DNA from 4 places in the Staphylococcus saccharolyticus genome. Region 3 is predicted to be linked to each of the others. Evidence: riboswitches for the same ligand, from Rfam matches in the RefSeq annotation. Region 3 holds a riboswitch; each other region holds the start of a gene.

Region 1 (5,125 bases), 1.6 Mb from region 3:
CATTACAGATATTTTAATTTCCGAATATTCATCATTAATCTATGAATATTCTGTTTTTAAAAAGCCAATGTTATTTTATGCTTTTGATTTGGAAGATTATATTTATACGAGAGATTTTTATGAACCATACGAAACCTTTGTTCCAGAAAAAATAGTTAAAACTTTTGATGAACTTATTATAGCGCTAGAAAATAATGACTATGAATTAGAAAAGGTAACGTCATTTTTAAATAAAAATTTCAAATATCAAGACGGTAAATCAAGTGAACGATTAGTTAAAGATTTATTCAAAAATTTTATCCAATAGACAATTATTTTCAAAAACCACCTATACATACTACTTATAACAATAGGTAATTTAATGACGAGATATTAAATTCCACATAAGAAGCTAAATCAGTTAAGGTTAAACCATATGTCTTTAAAGAATGTCTAAACTACCTCATTTTTAATAAACATTAGATTATTAGGCTACAACATTATACTAACTCACCTTAAATAAATGCTAGTATAGTGTTAGATAAACTAAAAAGAAAAGTACTTAAACAAATACGCTAGCTTTCGCTTTTGGATTACTTTTCATCTTTTATATTTAAGCGAGATTCAGTTTCCTACAATTGTTATGAAACCTATAATACAATAATTTATGTAATTATAATTAACATAAAGAATCTTTTCAGGAGAGACTTAAAATGGAATGGATATTATTTGATAAAGATGGAACATTGATAGAATTTGATAGTAGCTGGGAAAAAATAGGCGTTCGTCTCGTTGATAAACTTTTAGATACGTTTCCAGTGCATGATAAGGAAGCTGCGCATCGTCAGCTTGGGATTATTGATGATAAAGTAGTACCTGACTCTATTATGGGTTCTGGTTCATTAGCTGAAGTGATTAAATCTTTCGATGATGTCACTGGTCAAGATACATCAGATTGGACTAGGGATACGAGTCAAGAACTTGTGGATACAAGAGAGCCTGATAATAAGTGGATTGAAGGTGTTCAAGATACAATTCAAGAACTTCGGAATGAAGGTTACCGTATTGGTATCGTTACTAGTGATACAAAAAAAGGTGTTGATCATTTTCTTGAAGAAACGAACACAAGACACCTTTTTGATCTCGTTATTTCTACTGAAACACATGCAGAAGAAAAACCTCATCCGAAAGTGTTAGATCCACTATTTAATGCTTATGATGTTTTACCAAATCAAGTTGCAATTATAGGTGATACTCCTAATGATATGAAAACAGCTATAAATGCTAAATTAGGATTAGGCATCGGTGTACTGACAGGTGTAGCAAAGAGAGAAGAACTGTATGAAGCAGATGTGATTATTGATAGCGCTAAAGATATAAAAAAAGTGCTAGAACAATATGAAAAATAAAGTGTTTTATGAAAGTAAGAACGACGTGGGACTTTTTTGGATTTATTCAAACTTCCACGTCTTGTTTTTAATGTACTTTAAATGAGGAATTTAAAGATTTAAAGCCAAGCAACTCACGCAATGTAGACGACTGATATGCATCTCTAAATAATCCACGATGTTGTATGGTATAACATGTTCTACAAAATCTTCAAGACTGTATGGTAAAGTAGCATTATCACTAGCATTAAAAGCTTGATTATCTGCAAAAAACACTATATCTAAGAGTCCTTTTTCAGCTATATGAGCTAAATGCTGGTAATAAGAGACGTTACCAATGTCTTCGATATAAGAATCCTCCATACGCCATGCAGATTGATGATGACCACACCCGTAAAGTAAAACACCTATGTTCATTTGACATTTGTTTTTCATATGAGCACCTCATTTATTAATTTCTTTTAAAAATGCGTAAACTAAAATTATACAATTAATTCATCGTTAAGCCACCATCAACAGTAATATTTTGACCTGTTACACCGCGGGCTTCATCTGATGCAAGATATACAACCATATTCGCAACATCTTGAGGTGTTGTAACCTTTTAAGAGGAGTTGTTTGAGCGATTAATTCAAATACTTCAGGAGTAGTAACAGCACTAGCATCCGTAGTCTTTAATAGACTACCTGAAACAACATTTGCTGTAATTCCGAATTGACTAAGTTCGGCTGCAATATTACGAGTGAAACCGATAAGTCCTGCTTTTGCAGTTGTATACCATGATAAGGAACGACAGGGTTTTGATACAGATTAGTTCCAATACTTATGATACAACCACTTTGTTGTGCAATGAATTGAGAAATAACACTTTGTGTAACATTGAATGCACCTTTTAAAGTACCATTAAGTTGTTGCTCATAATCTTCCCAAGTTAAATCCTTAAATGCTTTCTGTTGTGTTGGATCAAATTTAAAATTAACTAATGCATTATTAATGACAATATCAATTTGACCAAAATGCTCTGTGGCTTGTTGTATCATTTGATCTACTTCAGTACGATTTGTAACATCAGCTTGAATAGCAATGACTTTATTTTCATCATAATTTGCGATTAAACGTTCTGCTTTGTCTTTATTTTGTTTGTAATTGACTACGACATTGTAATTTTTTCCAGTAAAGTTGTCGCGATTTGAGCTCCAAGATCACGACTACTTCCTGTAATAATTGCAGTTTTTATCATTTTTATAAGCGCCCAAGTTAAACTTTAATTAAGAAAAAATGCACAACACTCTAGAGAAAAGTTGTGCATCTTAGTAATTAATATATGAAGACAGATTAATAGTAAGATTATATTTCACACTTTCCTCCGCTAGTGTTAACTAGTTCAGGTTCAAAGGGTTTGGATAAATCTATCTCAGTTCTTAAACACCCCTAGTGCTATATATTATAAACATATGTGTTTTGAAAAATAATGTCAATACGATTAAGAAGCTCTATACATTTTTCAATAGTAAAAGAAACATCCTGTAAAAATTTTCCGAGGAAAATTGAAGTTGCTCGATTTTCCGTGGAATTATTTTTATTATCTATTATCAACTTCACGATAAATTTTAATAATACGTGCAATTTTTTCAATAATAGGATTTAGAGAATCTAAATCTTTATGAATATCGTATTCATTAATATTCACGCGAACTACAGGACAAGCATTAAAGTTATTTATCCAATTTTCATAACGTTTAAATAGCTTTTTCCAATATCCAGGATTAGTATTAATCTCCATATCACGACCGCGTTGTTTGATACGATCAATCACCTCATCATAATCACACTCTAGATAAATAAGCACATCTGGTTTGGGGAAATATGGTGTCATTACCATGGCATCGAATAATTCTGCGTATGTATGATAATCTTCTTTACTCATGGTACCTTGTTCTTCATGCATTTTCGCGAAAATATCAACATCTTCATAAATTGAGCGATCTTGTACAAAACCGCCACCATATTCAAACATGCGCTTTTGTTCTTTAAAGCGTTTGGCAAGAAAATAGATTTGAAGATGGAAACTCCAACGTTCAAAATCGTGATAAAATTTATCTAAATAAGGGTTATGATCCACGTTTTCAAATGAAGTTTTAAAATTTAATTTATCAGCCAGTGCTTGTGTTAGCGTCGATTTACCTATGCCCACTGTACCAGCGATTGTAATGATTGCATTTTGGGGGATGCTATAATTATTCATCTTTAACGAGCTCCAATCATTGGTTTTACTATATTTAAAATATCTTGATAATCGTCTTCATTTTCAACAAAATCTACGTTTGTCGTATCAATAAGTACGATATTTGCACCTTCATTTTTTAACGATTCATAGTACGCTTGATAATCTTTTTTTAAAGTTAATAAGTAATCATCTTCGATGTGCGATTCAAAACTACGATTACGTTTAGCAATTCTTGATTTTAATACCTCTAAATCGGCATCTAAAAAGATAATTATGTTAGGCATTTCTAAGTCTTCAGTTAAAATGTCAAAAATGCGACTAAATTTATCAAATTCTGAGGCATTTAAGGTATTTTTAGCAAATATTTTATTTTTATGAATATGATAATCACTAACTACACCTTGGCGTAATTCTTCAATATCTCTAATTTGTTTATATCTGTTACATAAAAAGAACATTTCTGTCTGGAAACTCCACTTTTCAATATCATCGTAAAAATCAGATAAAAAAGGATTCTCATCTACAATTTCTTTTTCTTCATAAAAGCCTAGTGAGTGGCTTAAACGATTGGCAAGTGAAGATTTTCCAACACCTATAGGTCCTTCAATAGCAATAAAAGGTTTATTCATAATCACTTCTCCAAATGTTAAGATAGACAATGAGTATTGTACCATAAGTGAGGTATTCCGACATATGAGAAATGATAAGGATTATATGCGTTTAGCAATTAAAGAAGCGCACAAAGCAATGACTATTGGCGAAGTGCCTATTGGAGCTATTATCGTTAAAGATCACCAAGTGATTGCTCGCGCTCACAATTTAAGAGAAACATTACAACAACCGACTGCTCATGCAGAACATATAGTAATTGAACGGGCATCAGAAATCGTTGGAAGCTGGAGATTAGAGGATTGTACTTTATATGTCACATTAGAACCATGCGTGATGTGTGCGGGAGCTATTGTAATGAGTCGTATTCCAAGAGTCGTCTACGGTGCTACTGATCCTAAAGGTGGATGTTCTGGAAGTTTGATGAATTTACTTGAGCAACCTCAGTTTAATCATCGATCTAGTGTTGAATCGGGGGTTTTGGAAAAGGAATGTAGCCAGCTACTTCAAAGTTTTTTTAAACAAATTCGTGAACAGAAAAAAGCTTTGAAACAAGTGAAGATACAAAACGATGCAAATTTGTTAGAATGATGATGTACAGCAAATGAGAGAAGAAAATATCACCATACATTACAGAAATATTGAAACATAAAAGATATATTGATATCAATCAAAGGCAGGGTGTACCCAATATATTAATTAAATTACGCTTTATATCTAAGTACTTTTGTCTAAAATAATAAAAAGATGCATACGTAAGTGGTATTAAAATATTTGTCTTACAATCAATCAGAAACGAGGTCAACGAATGATAAAGCTAATTGCAACAGATATGGATGGAACATTACTTAACGCAGCACACGAAATTTCTTCAACAAATCAGGAAGCCATTAAATTTGCTCAAGAACACGGTATTACAGTG
Region 2 (5,125 bases), 350 kb from region 3:
ACAAAAAGCGGAAAAAATAATAATTTAATTAAAATAACTAAGAAAAAGCTTAACAGTCTTGTCAATATTACTACTTCGTGTAATTGCTGAAATGATTGCAACTCCATCTGTATTTGCTTTAGCTATAGTAGCAACATTAGATTCATTAATACCTCCTATTGCTACAATCGGAAAGTCTTTAACCCGCTCTCTTAATTGGGTAATCATTGACAGACCTACAGGTGCACTTGCGTCCTCTTTTGAAGCTGTAACATACATTGGTCCCACACCTATATAAGTAACTTGTGATAAATCTGAATTTAAATATTCTTCTATGTTACTTACACTTAAGCCAATAATTTTATTTTCAAACTGACTTGCAAATTGCTTCACTTCTTCATCATCTTGGCCAACATGTATGCCATCTGCATTAATCTCTTTAGCCAATGCAACATCATCATTAACAATCATAGGGACATGATAACCTTTACATAGTTGCTTTAATTTTAACGCAAGTTCTTTTTTCGCTTTACCTTTTAATGAAGATGGTCCCTTCTCTCGAAATTGATACAATGTGATGCCAGCTTCTAATGCTTCTTTTAAGACTTGTTCTATACACTTGTTTTCCGGAATATCTTGTGTTCCACAAATAAAATACACCGCTAATTGTTCAGGATTAAAAGCCATTAATTAAACCTCTTCTTTTTTTAAATATTTTTCATAAGTTACGTCTTCTAATTGGTAAAGTTGATCTAATAATTCTGGTAAAAATGAACCTGGGCCATGTACATACGATGCCTTTTCAGCCAGTTCTGCTGCGATATTATATACACTTACAGCTTCAATTAAATCATCTATCGAAGGATTCGTATTTTTAAATAGAAAACTTGCAACGATACCTCCTAATAAACATCCTGCACCAGTTATCTTAGCCAAAAGTGGAGAGCCATTTGATAATTTAATCATTTGATGATTTTGAGCTATGACATCATCTTTGCCAGTAATAACGACTGCTGTATTTAGAATGTCTGAAGCCTTTTTGGCAATTTCAACTGAATCTAAAGAATTATCACTATCCGTTCCTTTCATAGTTGTTTGCGAATCCACTAATGTTAGTATCTCAGAAGCGTTACCCTTAATTACTGTAACATCTACTTCGGCTAAAAATTTTTGGCAAAACTTTTTACGATATGTTGAAGCACCAACTGCTACCGGATCAAAAACAATAGGCGTCCTTTGTTGATTGGCTATTTTAACAATTTTTAAAATATCCTCTTCATTTTCATGAGTAAGAGTGCCTATATTAATTAATAACGCGTTAGCAACTTTTGTAAACTCTTCAGCTTCTTCAGGAGCCTCACTCATTGCTGGACTAGCCCCCAAACTTAGCAAGCCATTTGCTGTAAAGTTCTTTACCACGTCATTGGTGTAACAAATAATAAGTGGATTGTCTATACGTATTTGTTCTAATTTATTCATCATCTAACCCTTCCTTTTTCATATATGCAAAATGATTTACTGGACCTCTACCATTACCAATTTCTGGTGTATATTCGATACTAAGTGAAATGAATTCTTTGGCTTTTTTAACCGCTTGGTATATTGAACGTCCTTTAGCAAGCTCTGCCGCTATAACTGCAGAAAATGTACAACCAGTACCATGTGTATGTCTTGTATCAAAGCGTTTATTTTCAAATATAAAAACATCATCTGCAGTAAATAAGAAATCTTTTGCTTTATTTAAATCAGCTGAATGTCCACCTTTGATCACAACACCTTTGCTGCCGATTTCATTTATAAAAATAGAACCAACCTGACGCATACTGTCTTCATCATTAATCGTTAAACCAGTTATTTCTTCAGCTTCAGGAATATTTGGTGTAACAACATCTGCTAATGGTAATAATGTAGATTGTAAATGATCTTTAGTGTCATCATCCATAAGTGAATCTCCACTTTTAGCTAGCATCACGGGATCTAACACATATGGAATATCTGCATGAGTGGATAAGTAATCTCGGATAAGTTCCATCGTTTCTTTTGTAGCAATCATTCCTGTTTTAATTGCTTGTGGCAATTCATCACTAAATATACTATCCAGCTGTTCTTTAACCCAAGATGTCTCTAAATTATGAATATGTTGTACACCTAACGTATTTTGAGCTACAATACTCGTTATCGTTGCCATTCCATATACTCCACAAGAGTGAAATGATTTTAAATCTGCCGTTACACCAGCTCCACCAGTTGGATCAGTACCTGCTATAGTTAAAGCAATTTTAGGTTTATTCATTTTTATCGCCTTCATATTGCCACTTTTCATCTATATAAGCCATATTAAAGAAATGACGTTCATGAATTGTACTTTGTAAAAAGTTTTCTTTAATTTCAGCTTTTTGTTTTTCAGTACAATTTACAGTTAATCTGTCCATTAACTGATTGAAAACCTCTACTAACTCATCCATCTCAGTGCTGTAAAATTTAAACCAGTTTGAAGTCACCGATTCTTTATTAAGTCTAGAGTCCTTAATCGCACGTTTACCAATTACCGCATAAACATATGGACATGAAGCCATTGCTGCAATAGTATATGCAGCATTTTCATGAACAAAGGCATTATAATACATATGTTTAATATAATGATCTCCACTTGGTGGCCAAACTTTTTTCTTAACAATTTCATTATATGACTCTTTAATGTAATCAGCTAAAAATTCATGCGCTTCAACTTCACCTTCTAACATAAATTCAATTTGTTCAACTAAGAATTTTACATCTTTCATAGTATGAACTTTAGGTATAAGTAATGCATATAAGTTTGTAAACTCTTTTAAATAAGACGCATCTGCTCTTAGGTATTGTCTAACAGCCTGCTTAGATAGCTTCCCAACTAACAAATCCTGGATAAATCCATCATTATAAATATCTTCAATAATTGGTTGTGCTGCATCCCTTAATTCTTTTGAAAATGTCATAAAAAGCCTCCTTGGATAATAAAAAAACTACTTTCCAACAATGAAAAGTAGCGCGATCAAGGCATAAAGATGCATATTTGATTATGACTACTTTCCTACGTTGGTACTAACCAAATCAGGTTTATAAGGGTCTGAATATCAACATCTCAGCCATATGGCTCCCCTAGTAGTTATATGGATTATTTATTTCACTTACCACAATAGCAAACGATTACATATAAATCAATCAAATGAAACGTATAGTAAAACTAAGCAATAAAAAACCATCTTCCTCTATTGAGAAGATGGTTAAAATTAAGATTCTAAATTAAGCAGTAACCCATTGGTTAGCACCCGCTGAGTTATATAACTTAACTGCAGCAGCATCTTGAACGCTTTCTGGAGCGTTAGCTGGTGATTGACCTTTATATTCACTTGGAGCTACTGAATCCCATGTAGATTGTAAGAATTGATATTTACCTGCTGCACCTGAAGATGGATTAATTGCATGAATGTCGCCACCTGATTCACGTTGAGCAATTTGTTGTAAATGTGAGTTAACATTTACAGATGAACCACTTGAAGCTTTGCTTGATGCAGTAGTTGATTGAGTTTGGGGTTGTTGAGTTTGCTCAGTTTGTGGAGCAGATACTTGAGTTGATGGTTGTTGTGAACTAACTTCTTGCACTGATGCTTGATTATTTGAAGGTGTTGGTTGTTCACTTACATCTTCATGTGCTGGAGTTGATTGACCAGAACCTTCATAACTCCAACTCCAGTTTGAACCATCTGATTCAAAGTGGTATGTGTAACCGTTATAGTCAAAATTGATATTATAAGCACCTTGTTGAATAGGGCTTTCATTTAATGATTGATCATTTGTTTGTGCTTTTTGAGCTAATTCTGCTTTATCTACATTTGTTGCTTCACTTGCGTGTGCGTCGTGACCAGCGTTTCCTGCTACAACGCCTAATCCTACTGCTAGTGATGATGCAATAATTGTCTTTTTCATTATTAAAAATCCTCCTAAAAGTGATTTGTTTTCTTAACTAATTTACAAATACTACTGTAACATCTGAAAAATCAGTGTAGGTTACAGAGAAATAAAAAAAACCATCACTTTTTTACACTCGAATTACATTAAAAAATTGTATAAAATTAGTATAAAACCAACCTCAAAACTGTCATAATAGTTTTTTTCTGTCTTAATTATTAAACACAATTGTAATGTAAATGAAATTTGTCAGATAATTATACAGACATTAGCTTTTTTAAAATTTAAGCGACCATTTCTTTAATAAATACTTATTAAAGCTGGTCGCATGAGTATAATTGAAAGAAAAGGATAAATTAATTTATTAAAAATAGGATGGAGTTTAAGGAAGAGTTAATTCATTTAAATATTCATAATTTCTAATTCGACTGACTGATAAGCGTTTTCGTTAAATTGATTATCAAGGGGGTTGTCGTTGTTTTTCATTTTAGGGGACATAAATTTTATAGTTTCCACGTATAATTCAGTTACAAAATGCGTCTGTCCTTCTTTTTCATATTTTCTAGAACGCATTTGACCAGTTATACCTACGAGTGTGCCTTGAGATGTGTACTTTTCAATGTTAGTGGCAGTTTTACCAAAAGCTTTACATATTAAATAATCACTTGATATTTCATTATTTTCATCTTTATAATTTCTTTCAGTGGCGACGCAAAATGTCGCTACTTTACTTTCCTCCTTCTCATAAATTTGTGCATCTTTAGTTAGTCTACCAACTATTACGATTTTATTTAGCATATGTCACCTCCTTCTTGTAATACATCATAAGCAAGCATATATAGTTTGGTCAAAGTGACAATTGTTTTAAAATAGATAGCTATTTATAGTTAATTTTTGATATATTTAAAGAAAAAAGTTAATTACTGAACTAATATGTGCTAATCATTTGATTTATTGTATATAAAAAAACATTTGGGATGTGAAAAGATGAAAACGTTCAAAGCGGTACGATTTCAGATTGTAAATGACCATGGTGGTGTGTCTGAATATGCAATCGAGGATGGTGTTATCATAAATAAAGAAAGCAGTGGCACTGGCTGGCTGTTGGAAATAGTCATTTCAAATGAACATTATGAAACATTTAAAAATTATATGGACCAAGAAAAGCTTTTAGATATTAGAGTAGTTATTACAAGAA
Region 3 (5,125 bases):
CATAATACCGCCATTAAAATACCTACAGCACCAAAAATATAAAATACGGCTTGCCAGTTAAAGGCGTTAACGATTGCAATAGTAATAATTGGTGCAAGTACAGGATCAAAATAAGAACCCGCTAAAAGAGCACTAGATGCTTTACCTTTTTCATTTTTAGCAAACCATAATGAGTTAAATACGGCATTAGATGGATACATCGGAGCTTCCCCAACACCAAATAAGAATCTAATGAAGTAAAGTAAACCATGATGTTTAATCATTCCAGTTAAAATTGTAAATGTACTCCATCAAACTAAGGCGATAGTAATCATCTTACGAGGTCCAAATTTCTCTGCTAACATTCCAGATGGTACTTGCATCAATGCATAACCCAGTGAGAAGAATAAAGCTAATAAACCAAATTGTGTCTTTGTTAATCCCAAATCTTTCATCATCGGTACTGCGATATATGAAATATTTGATCTATCCATATATGCGATAACACCAATGAGGAAAAATCCTATTGCAAAATACCAACGTACATTACTGCGTTTTTCTTTCATATTGTTTCCTACTTCCATTTGAATTGTGTTGTTTCTAATTATGATGTCGTTATGTTTCAGAAATCCCCTTTGATGACTGTTCAACCTTCACTTTTTAAAACAACTGTATTAAGTTGTAGCGCTACAATTTTTTATTAATATAGCACGTAGTGAAAACGGTTACAATAGTTTTTGTAAAATTTTTAAAAATGTATAATTTACGTATATTTTTGTGGTCAAATTACACTTTTCTATCAATTTCAATATAGCCTTAAATATAAGTCTCGCGCAACTTTTTCTCGAATAAAAATGAGCGTGTTAAAATATATTTATAATAGTTAAATATACATTATAGGAGTTATAAATGCACATTTATACAAAAAAGATAATAATATTTTGTCATCTCTTGTTGAACTTATTGTTAAAGGAAATTTGATGTATATGATTAAAGATAGTAAAATGATGTTAAATAAAACGTTTTCACATTTTGATTAATAATTTCATATTAAACCACTGGAAGTGCCTTTGTTTAAGGCTGAGAATAAAGAAATGACTTTATAATTCCTATAACCTGATCCAGTTCATACTGGCGTAGGGAAGTGGCACCGTTAAATTCATGAAGTCTAACATAAACGACACGCTATTTCCCTTCTTCAGGGAGATAGCGTTTTTATTTTTAAATTTGGGGTGATACATATATTTATCGCAATCACTTACGATAAACAAATTACTGACGAAGATTTACAGCATTTTATGACCATTGAAAAAAGATTGACGGTCTTTTATTTCGTATGTCAATGAATTATGACGAATTAAAAGACAAAATCATTCAGTTGACTCAACACGGTTTTGAGAAAGATAAAATCATTATTCACAGTGATATTACACTTTTAGAAGAACTAAATCTTTCTCGTATCCATTTTAAAAATAACGATACAACGACATTTTCTTATAAAGCATCACATCCAAATATCATTGTTAGCATGTCGACGCACGATGTCGCAACGGTTAACTTATGTAGAAAAAAAGGCTAGACTATGTCTTTTTCGGTCATCTTTTCCCTACTATGTCACATCCAGATACGCCACCACGGACGACCAAAGAGATTCAAGATGTCTTACATATTCCTATCACTACTTATGCCATTGGCGGTATAAATAACAATACAATCAAACAAATTCCAAAAGACTTTTCAGGAATATGTGCAATCTCATATTTTATAACTGCAACGTTAGAAGAGATTCAACACTTAAGAAAGGAGTGGTCTCAACATGCATGATGTATTAATCATTGGTTCTGGTGTCATAGGCATGTCGATTGCTAGACAACTTAGCGAAACACAATTAGATGTTGTGTTGTGTTAATAGATAGAGATGTTCCAGGCAAACATGCTTCATATAAAGTAGGCGGTATGCTTGGTGCTCAAAATGAATTCACACATGATAGTGACTTATTTCAATTAGCCATTGAATCTCGGTCAATGTTTCCACAACTTAGCGAATCATTACTAAATGAAACAAGTATAGATATACAATTTCATAATTCCGGATTGATTAAAATAGCGAATCAAGAAAGTGATGTGGCGTCCCTTGAACATCAATATCACTTTTTAACTGGCAAAGATTCTAGTGTTAAACAACTTAATAATGAAGCGTTAATTCACTTAACTCAAGGTGCAGTAGAACCATCATATGCAGCAATTCATATTCCTCACGATGGTCAAATTAATGCCCATAATTATACTAATGCCTTGTTAGAATCAATTAAGTAAAGACATAGTACGCGTTATTATTCTACTGAGGTTTATTCAATTAAAAGAAATAACGGCTATTATACGATTTTAACAAGTGAATCATCTCCAATAGAAGCTCATAAAGTGATTGTAGCTGGTGGCGCATGGTCATGATTATCAACTTCAAAGGCAAGTAATTGGCGTTAAAGGTGAAGTCATTTTATTAGAAAGTGGTAAACTGCAACTTTCTGAGACGCTGTTTACGACAAACGGTTGTTACATCGTACCAAAGCAACCAAATCGATTTTTAATTGGTGCAACAAGTGATTTTAATAATTACTCTGTAGGTACGACTGAACTAGGTTCGAACTGGCTCTTAAATCACGCATGTGCACGTGTCCCCGAACTAGAAAACAGCCGAATCCTAAAAAAATGGTCTGGTGTCAGACCTTATACCAAGAAAGAAATTCCAATCATGGATCAAATCGACGATGGTTTATATATAATAAGTGGGCACTATCGTAATGGTATCCCTCTGTCACCTATCATTGGTCGGGATATCGCGAATTGGTTACTCTCTGGTATTATACCCACCACGTTATTCAAGCTTTAGTGTGTCAAGGAGGAATAATCATGAAGTGTATCATTAATGGCGATTCATTTACTTTTGAACGAGAACAGTCGATACAAGATGTCTTACTGTCACTCGACTTAGACCCAAAACGCGTCATTGTTGAAATGAATAAAGAACTCATTAAGCAAGATAATTACACAGAACATACGGTTAGAGAAGATGACCGTTTAGAATTATTAGAAATTGTTGGAGGTGGATAAGATGTTTAAAATAGGAAATTTAGAATTACAATCTCGATTACTTTTAGGTACAGATAAATTTGACAATGAAGATATTCAATCAAAAGCGATTGAAGCATCAGAAACAAATGTGCTTACTTTTGCGGTGCGCCGTATGAACTTATACGATCGCACCTTACCTAACCCATTTGCGAATGTAAATCTAAAAGATTTTATTACATTCCCAAATACTGCTGGTTCTAAAACGGCTCAAGAAGCAATTCGTATTGCAGAAATTGCTAATCATGCAGGTGTATGTGACATGATTAAAGTCGAAGTCATCGGTGATGATGTAACTTTATTACCAGATCCTTTTGAAACTTATGAAGCTTGTAAAGTCTTATTAGAAAAAGGTTATATAGTCTGCACATATATTTCAAATGACCTCGTTTTAGCAAAACGTCTAGAAGAATTAGGCATTCATGCTGTCATGCCACTCGCTTCACCGATTGGTACTGGAAGAGGCATTAATAATCCGTTAAATTTAAGTTATATTATTGAAAATGCCAATGTACCAGTCATTGTAGATGCTGGCATCGGATCACCTAAAGATGCTTGTCATACTATGGAATTAGGTGCTTGCTAAACACAGCCATTTCTGCTGCCAAAGACCCAGTGAAAATGGTAGAAGCAATGAAACTTGGAATCCATGCCGGTAGACTTTCTTATGAAGCTGGACGTATACCTGTGAAATATACTGCTCAAGCATCTAGTCCATCTGAAGGTTTAGGATTTTTATAATATGTCACGTTATGAAAGACAAATAAGGTTTAAATCACTTGGAACGGATGGGCAAAGATGCCTGTCTTCTTCTCGCATACTCGTCTTCGGTGCCGGTGCTTTAGGTAGCCATATCATTGACCAATTAGCACGTATGGGTGCTCACCATTTTGCAGTAGTTGATATGGATATCGTAGAAATATCAAATTTACATCGTCAAACATTATTTGATGAATCAGATGCTTATACACTTACTTCAAAGGTTGAAGCCATTAAGAAAAAAGTTCATCAAATTAACTCTGAGATTGATATTACCACCTTTGATAAGGAAGTCACTTCTTCTAATATTGAAACACTCATCGAAGATACACAACCAGATATCATCATTGATGGTATGGATAATTTTAAAGTTCGCTTTTTAATCAATGAAGTCAGTCATAAATATCAAATTCCTTGGATATACGGTGCCGCTGTTAGAAGTAAAGGTTCAGTTTATGGCATTGATCATCAAGGACATTGTTTAAAATGTTTAATGCAAAGTATTCCAAATACTGGGGGAAGTTGCGCTATCAATGGTGTCTTGCCCCCCTATTATTTCAATAGTTGTGAGTTATGAAGTAGCAGAAGCCGTCCGTTATCTTTCTGGAAAAGGATTTTCTAAACAGTTAATCACTATATAGATGCATTTAATTTCAAATATAAAGCGCTAAACATCGATATTCTTAAAAATAAAGACTGCCCGGTGTGTGAAAAAGAACATTATAAATTGCTTGAGACTAAACAAGAAAGCAATATTGAGTCTATGTGTGGTAATGCATGTCTTTTTAGATTTCCTCAACAAGCGTTTGAGCATGCGGAATATTTTCCTGGAAATATTGTTAAATCAACTTCATTTGCTAAATTAATTCATTATGCTTCATATGAGTTTACACTCTTTAAAGATGGACGAATGAATGCCTATGGAATTCATAGTGAAGAAGAAGCACATGGTTTGTATCACACTTTATTAAAGTCTTTACGTTAATCCGAGTATTTTTGTTGCCTTTTTAAAACGTTTCTTGTTAATATATTTATAATGAGCATAATCAAAACGGCATAATGTTAAATATAAAAGGAGAAACAAAGTTTATATGGAACAAATCATTACTGATTTTATAAGTAAGTGGGATTACACAGCAATCTTCATACTAATCTTACTTGAGAACGTCTTACCTGTCGTTCCCTCTGAGATTATTTTAACGTTTGCCGGACTACTTTCTGTAAAGTCACACTTATCTATTTGGACATTATTAATTAT
Region 4 (5,125 bases), 260 kb from region 3:
TATTTTTGTCTTTAAAGAGCAATTTAACGTTGATCAATTCATTACTTTTATTTTCATATGGATAGGTATTATTTTATATAGCATTTCTCAATATATTAATATTAAGAAAAATCCAATTTTTAAATAATAAATCAAACACACCTTCACATGTTTTGACGTGCACGCCATTAAGTTAGATGATCGTGAGTCCGATTTTTGGGGTGTACATCATTTAAATATAGTGAAGGTGTGTTTGATAATTTCATATATCTACTAAACAATAATTGATTAGTAAAATATAAACTAGGAGTGATAGGGACTTTGATTTCATTAACCTCTTTAAGCCATAATTGTAAATCATTGTAGTAATCAGAACTCATAGATAAATCGTTTGTAAAACATTGAGCTGTTGCTTTGATTGTGTCTTTATTTAATTGGTTTGTAACATCTGTTTGAGTAAACATAGAATAGATATCAATCGCATCTTCTAAATGATGATTGATGTAATGAGTAGCTTTTTGAGTAACTTTAATCAATCTTTTGAGTTTGCTTTCATAAGTAGCTAGCTTCTCAGGTGTTGTAATAAAAATAAGCTGACAGAAATCTGGAACATTATAGTTTTTTAATGAAAAATAATCTACGTTGAGTCCTTGACTTTTTGCTTCGAGAATTTCAAAGTTTTCAAAAACAAGTGTTGCTGCATCAGCTTTATCATTTAAAAGTGCATCGGTATGGTAAAAGCTGTTATTGACTGGTGTAAGATAACCTTTCTTAAAAGTGCCGCCGTCAGCTTCAATCATTGTTTTTGCAATGGCAGTACCATCTGGACCAGGCGCGCCAGGGTATTGAAGCCGTTTGCCAATTAAATCTTTAGGTCGTGTGATGTCTTTATCTTTGTTATACATAATGCCACCATTCGTGTGGAGATATCTGGCAAAACCAATCACATTTTGGTTATTTGCTCTATCTGAACTAAATGAATAGGTTCGGTAATCGCAATGTCCATTGTGCCATTTTCGATTTCGTCTAGTGCATCAAAGTGTTCTTTCGGTTCAATCATTTCAATTTCTAATGATTCTTCTTTAAACCATCCTTTTTCGAGACCTATGATTACGGCATATGGTCAGGATTTAAAAACCATTCTAAACCTACAGTTAATTTGTCCATAAAAAAATCCTCCAGTAACTCATTTTTTGCGCAAAAAAGTGAATTATCAAAGAAATTAGCAATTATCGTTCACTTTCCTACGCTGGTTTTAACCAACAGGTTCGAGGGTTGAAAGTAGCCTTTCTCTCAGCAAATTTAATTGCACCCCTAATGATACATTCTATTCTAATTACAGAATAACACAGATGTATTTAATAAAAAATAAAACACATAGTAAAGAAGAATATTGTAAAAAAATAAGATAACGTTTTTCAACGCCAGCCTATCATATACTCTATTAGCATTAAACCAAGCTAACTTCATTTACATCATGCCAATGAGTTTCATCCATAATGAACCAATACCAATCCAAATGATGAAGTATATGAAACCAAGAACGATGTTCATGAGCCACCAACGTTTCTGAGTGACATAACCAGCTGTATAAAGTATAGGTGCTGGACCACTACTATAGTGTGTTGTTGATGCAAGTAAGTTTCCAAAGAATCCTAGCATTAATGCACTGAACACTGGTGGTGCTCCTGCTGTAACTGCCACACCAAGTAAAGCGGCGTACATTGCGCTTATATGTGCTGTTGCACTTGCAAATAAATAATGTGAGTAGAAGTAGAATAGGATGAGTAATACTAAGACGATTGGCCAACTGAAGCCACCTAAACTTTGCGCAATTATCTTACTTAACCATGGAATAAATCCTAACTTGTTTAATTGATCAGCCATTAATACAAGTACTGAGAACCATACAAGGGTATTCCATGCGCCTGTTTCATTTAAAATATCTTTCCAACTTAATACACCTGTAAGTAATAATAATGATAAGGCGATGAAAGCAGTAAGTGTTGCATCAATATTTAAGAAACTACCAAACACCCACAGTGCCAATGCAACAATGAAGATACCAATCATAAATTTCTCTGCTCTAGACATAGAACCCATGCCTTCTAGTTGTTCTGTCGCCCATTTTTTAGCATTAGGGGTTTCTTTGACGGCAGGTGGATACACTTTATAAATAATCAATGGCACTATAATTAATGAAATTAATCCAGGCACTATCGCTGCGATAAACCAGTTCATCCAGGTAATTTGAACGTGAACGGTCTTTTCTGCTAGGCTTTGCGCAATTGGATTACCAGCCATAGCAGTTAAAAACATGGCAGCAGTGATTAAGTTACCTTGGAATTCAGTAAAGATTAAAAATGCACCCATTTTTCTTTCAGTACCATCTTTAGGTGATGAACCAAAAGATTCCGAGAGGGATTTAATGATTGGAAACATAATACCGCCTGCACGTGCCGTATTACTTGGTGTTACCGGAGCTAAAATTAGATCTACACCTACTAAAGAGTAAGCTAATCCCAACGTCTTCTTACCGAATAATTTGACAAATTGTAGCGCAATACGTCGTCCTAGCCCTGTTTTAACAAATCCTCTAGAAATGAAAAATGCCGTTGCTATGAGCCAAATACTACTATTACCAAACCCTTGAACCGCTGTTTTAGTATTAGCAACACCTATAAAAATCATGAAAGTAAAACCAACAATAGAGACGGCACCGATTGTCATTGGTTGAGTGATACATGCAATAATTGTTGAAACAAAAATTGTTAACATGTACCAAGATTGATTGTTTAAGGCATCAGGTTTAAATGGTGTTAATGCACAAATGATTAAACCTACGACGATTGGAAGAATAAATTTACTGTACTTTACCGTATGTCCCATTTCATCATCTCCCTCTTTCTCAAATTACACTTTTTTTACATCTCAATCATAGTCTTATCGTGCAAAGATGTACAGATTTTTTAAGAAGAAGGGTGATAAAGATTTACATTTATTAATAATTAAAGTTTATATGAGAAATGTTTATAAATATTTAATAAATTATAACACTCAATCGTTTGAAAATTCAAAATGTATGAAGTAAAATGAAATTAAGTGAATAAGAAAGCGCTTACAATAGTTGTTACTCTCTTATTTCTCATATTTTAGAAGTAATGTTGGGGTGCTTTAGCGATAATGTTTTATGGGAAGGAGGCATTCAGTTATGAGTGAATCGTATGATTTGATAGTGATTGGAGCGGGACCAGGAGGTTACGTGTCAGCAATTCGAGCTGCACAACTTGGGAAAAAGTAGCAGTTATTGAAAAGAATAATGCAGGTGGTACGTGCTTAAACGTTGGATGTATACCATCTAAAACATTATTAGAACATGGTCAAAAAGTTCACGATATCCATACCGCAAAGGATTGGGGAATTACAACGAAAGAATTGAATATAGATTTCTCTCAATTTGTGCAACGAAAAAACAAGTGGTCTAAACACTTACAGGTGGTGTTAAGCAATTACTAAAGAAAAACAAAGTTGCTTATATTGAAGGTGAAGCGCAAGTCACTAAAGATTTGAAAGTTCAAGTGAATCAGAACACATATTAAGCCAATGACATTATTTTGGCTACTGGAAGTTAAGCCATTTATACCTCCAATTGATGGCTTAGATAACGTCAATTATGAAACAACAGATACATTTTTCGATTTAAAAGCATTGCCTAAAAAAATGGCAGTCATTGGTGGCGGTGTTATTGCAACCGAATTAGCATCATCTATGGCTGATTTAGGCGTAGATGTGACCATTGTTGAAGTGGCTAACGATATTTTACTTACCGAAATTGAAGAAGTAAGAGAACTTTTAAAATCACATTTAGATCAACAGGGCATTAAGATGATTACAAATGCGAAAATTAATAATGTTTCTAAATCAAAAGTTGTATTAAAAAATGAGGAAGTTGAATTTGATACTTTACTCATTGCAGTAGGACGTCAACCTAACACTCAAATAACACAAGAGCTTCATTATGGATATGGATAAAAAATTCATTAAAGTCAATGAACATTATCAAACAAGCCAAAAACATATTTATGCAATAGGTGACTTAGTATCAAGATATCAATTGGCTCACGCAGCAAGTGCCCATGGTATTCATGTCGTAGAAACGCTAGCAAAACGTAATCCATCACTTGTACGTCAAGAAGACATCACTCGTTGTATTTACACAAGACTTGAATCCGCATCTGTTGGATTATCTGAATCACAAGCAAAAGAAGCTGGATATGATGTTAAAGTGACTCAATCTGCTTTTCAAGGTAATGCTAAAGCGCTTATCAAAGGAGAAAACGAAGGATTTATAAAGCTTGTCATTGATAAGAAGTACGGAGAAATACTTGGTGCCTTTATAGTAGGTCCGCATGCAACAGATTTAATTGGCGAACTTCTTGGTGTTAAAGCTTCAGAAGGTACTATCAATGAAATTTCAAACATTATTCAACTGCATCCAGCTTTATTAGAAACAATTGGTGAGAGTTCGGATGCTTATTTTGGCACAGCTATTCATATGTAATTAACTTTAGCCCTATGAAAGATAGGAGGAATTAACAATGAAAATAGGTAAAGAACAAGCACGTTGGATTTATAAAACAATGAATGAAATTCGTTACTTCGAAGAAAAAGTGCATAAAATTTTTAGCGATGGTAAAATTCCAGGATTTGTGCATTTATATGTTGGTGAAGAAGCCGTTGCAACAGGTGTCATGTCACAACTAAATGATGATGATTATATTACTAGTACTCACCGTGGACACGGTCATGCGATTGCGAAAGGCTGTGATTTGAATGGTATGATGGCAGAAATTATGGTTAAACGTGATGGTTTAGGACACGGTAAAGGTGGCTTTTATTTCACAGATTTTAGAGGTTATTCTACACAATCTCTAGGCGGTGTTTACTATGTATCTCCAGACTTTAAGACGGTCACACCAGTCATTCAAAATATATCTGTGGCGAATGGTATTGCACTAAGTACGGATGAAAAAGTACTATGGGTCACTGAAACTACAACGAATCGCCTTCATCGAATTGTTTTAGAAGATGATGGAGTGACAATAGCCCCATTTGGTACGACGATACCATATTACTTTACTGGTCA

Evidence for each region. A riboswitch is a leader RNA that binds a small molecule or an ion and turns the genes downstream of it on or off. The one in region 3 is predicted to bind thiamine pyrophosphate.
Region 1: another riboswitch for thiamine pyrophosphate. It lies ahead of DYE57_RS10360 (SDR family oxidoreductase); the one in region 3 lies ahead of DYE57_RS02070 (thiamine phosphate synthase).
Region 2: another riboswitch for thiamine pyrophosphate. It lies ahead of tenA (thiaminase II); the one in region 3 lies ahead of DYE57_RS02070 (thiamine phosphate synthase).
Region 4: another riboswitch for thiamine pyrophosphate. It lies ahead of DYE57_RS00835 (ABC transporter substrate-binding protein); the one in region 3 lies ahead of DYE57_RS02070 (thiamine phosphate synthase).

The regions. Positions count from the first base shown of each region.
Region 1 is NZ_UHDZ01000001.1:2,107,987-2,113,111, reverse strand. It holds partial or broken gene DYE57_RS10375 (CDP-glycerol glycerophosphotransferase family protein) at 1-307, shown strand, start outside; gene DYE57_RS10370 (HAD family hydrolase) at 693-1,388, shown strand; partial or broken gene DYE57_RS10365 (LLM class flavin-dependent oxidoreductase) at 1,590-1,802, opposite strand; partial or broken gene DYE57_RS10360 (SDR family oxidoreductase) at 1,858-2,482, opposite strand; TPP riboswitch at 2,712-2,810, opposite strand; gene DYE57_RS10355 (deoxynucleoside kinase) at 2,950-3,612, opposite strand; gene DYE57_RS10350 (deoxynucleoside kinase) at 3,615-4,223, opposite strand; gene tadA (tRNA adenosine(34) deaminase TadA) at 4,288-4,794, shown strand; gene DYE57_RS10340 (HAD family hydrolase) at 5,012-5,125, shown strand, end outside.
Region 2 is NZ_UHDZ01000001.1:813,207-818,331, reverse strand. It holds gene thiE (thiamine phosphate synthase) at 25-666, opposite strand; gene thiM (hydroxyethylthiazole kinase) at 670-1,458, opposite strand; gene thiD (bifunctional hydroxymethylpyrimidine kinase/phosphomethylpyrimidine kinase) at 1,451-2,272, opposite strand; gene tenA (thiaminase II) at 2,265-2,954, opposite strand; TPP riboswitch at 3,030-3,129, opposite strand; gene DYE57_RS03865 (transglycosylase family protein) at 3,262-3,945, opposite strand; gene DYE57_RS03860 (single-stranded DNA-binding protein) at 4,330-4,725, opposite strand; gene DYE57_RS03855 (YwpF-like family protein) at 4,915-5,125, shown strand, end outside.
Region 3 is NZ_UHDZ01000001.1:465,006-470,130, reverse strand. It holds partial or broken gene DYE57_RS02075 (pyruvate MFS transporter) at 1-545, opposite strand, end outside; TPP riboswitch at 1,030-1,139, shown strand; partial or broken gene DYE57_RS02070 (thiamine phosphate synthase) at 1,215-1,803, shown strand; partial or broken gene DYE57_RS02065 (NAD(P)/FAD-dependent oxidoreductase) at 1,796-2,906, shown strand; gene thiS (sulfur carrier protein ThiS) at 2,890-3,090, shown strand; partial or broken gene DYE57_RS02055 (thiazole synthase) at 3,092-3,849, shown strand; partial or broken gene DYE57_RS02050 (thiazole biosynthesis adenylyltransferase ThiF) at 3,851-4,852, shown strand; gene uptA (undecaprenyl phosphate transporter UptA) at 4,959-5,125, shown strand, end outside.
Region 4 is NZ_UHDZ01000001.1:208,573-213,697, forward strand. It holds gene rarD (EamA family transporter RarD) at 1-127, shown strand, start outside; partial or broken gene DYE57_RS00835 (ABC transporter substrate-binding protein) at 240-1,146, opposite strand; TPP riboswitch at 1,204-1,305, opposite strand; gene DYE57_RS00840 (anion permease) at 1,450-2,868, opposite strand; partial or broken gene lpdA (dihydrolipoyl dehydrogenase) at 3,191-4,540, shown strand; gene DYE57_RS00850 (SMP-30/gluconolactonase/LRE family protein) at 4,578-5,125, shown strand, end outside.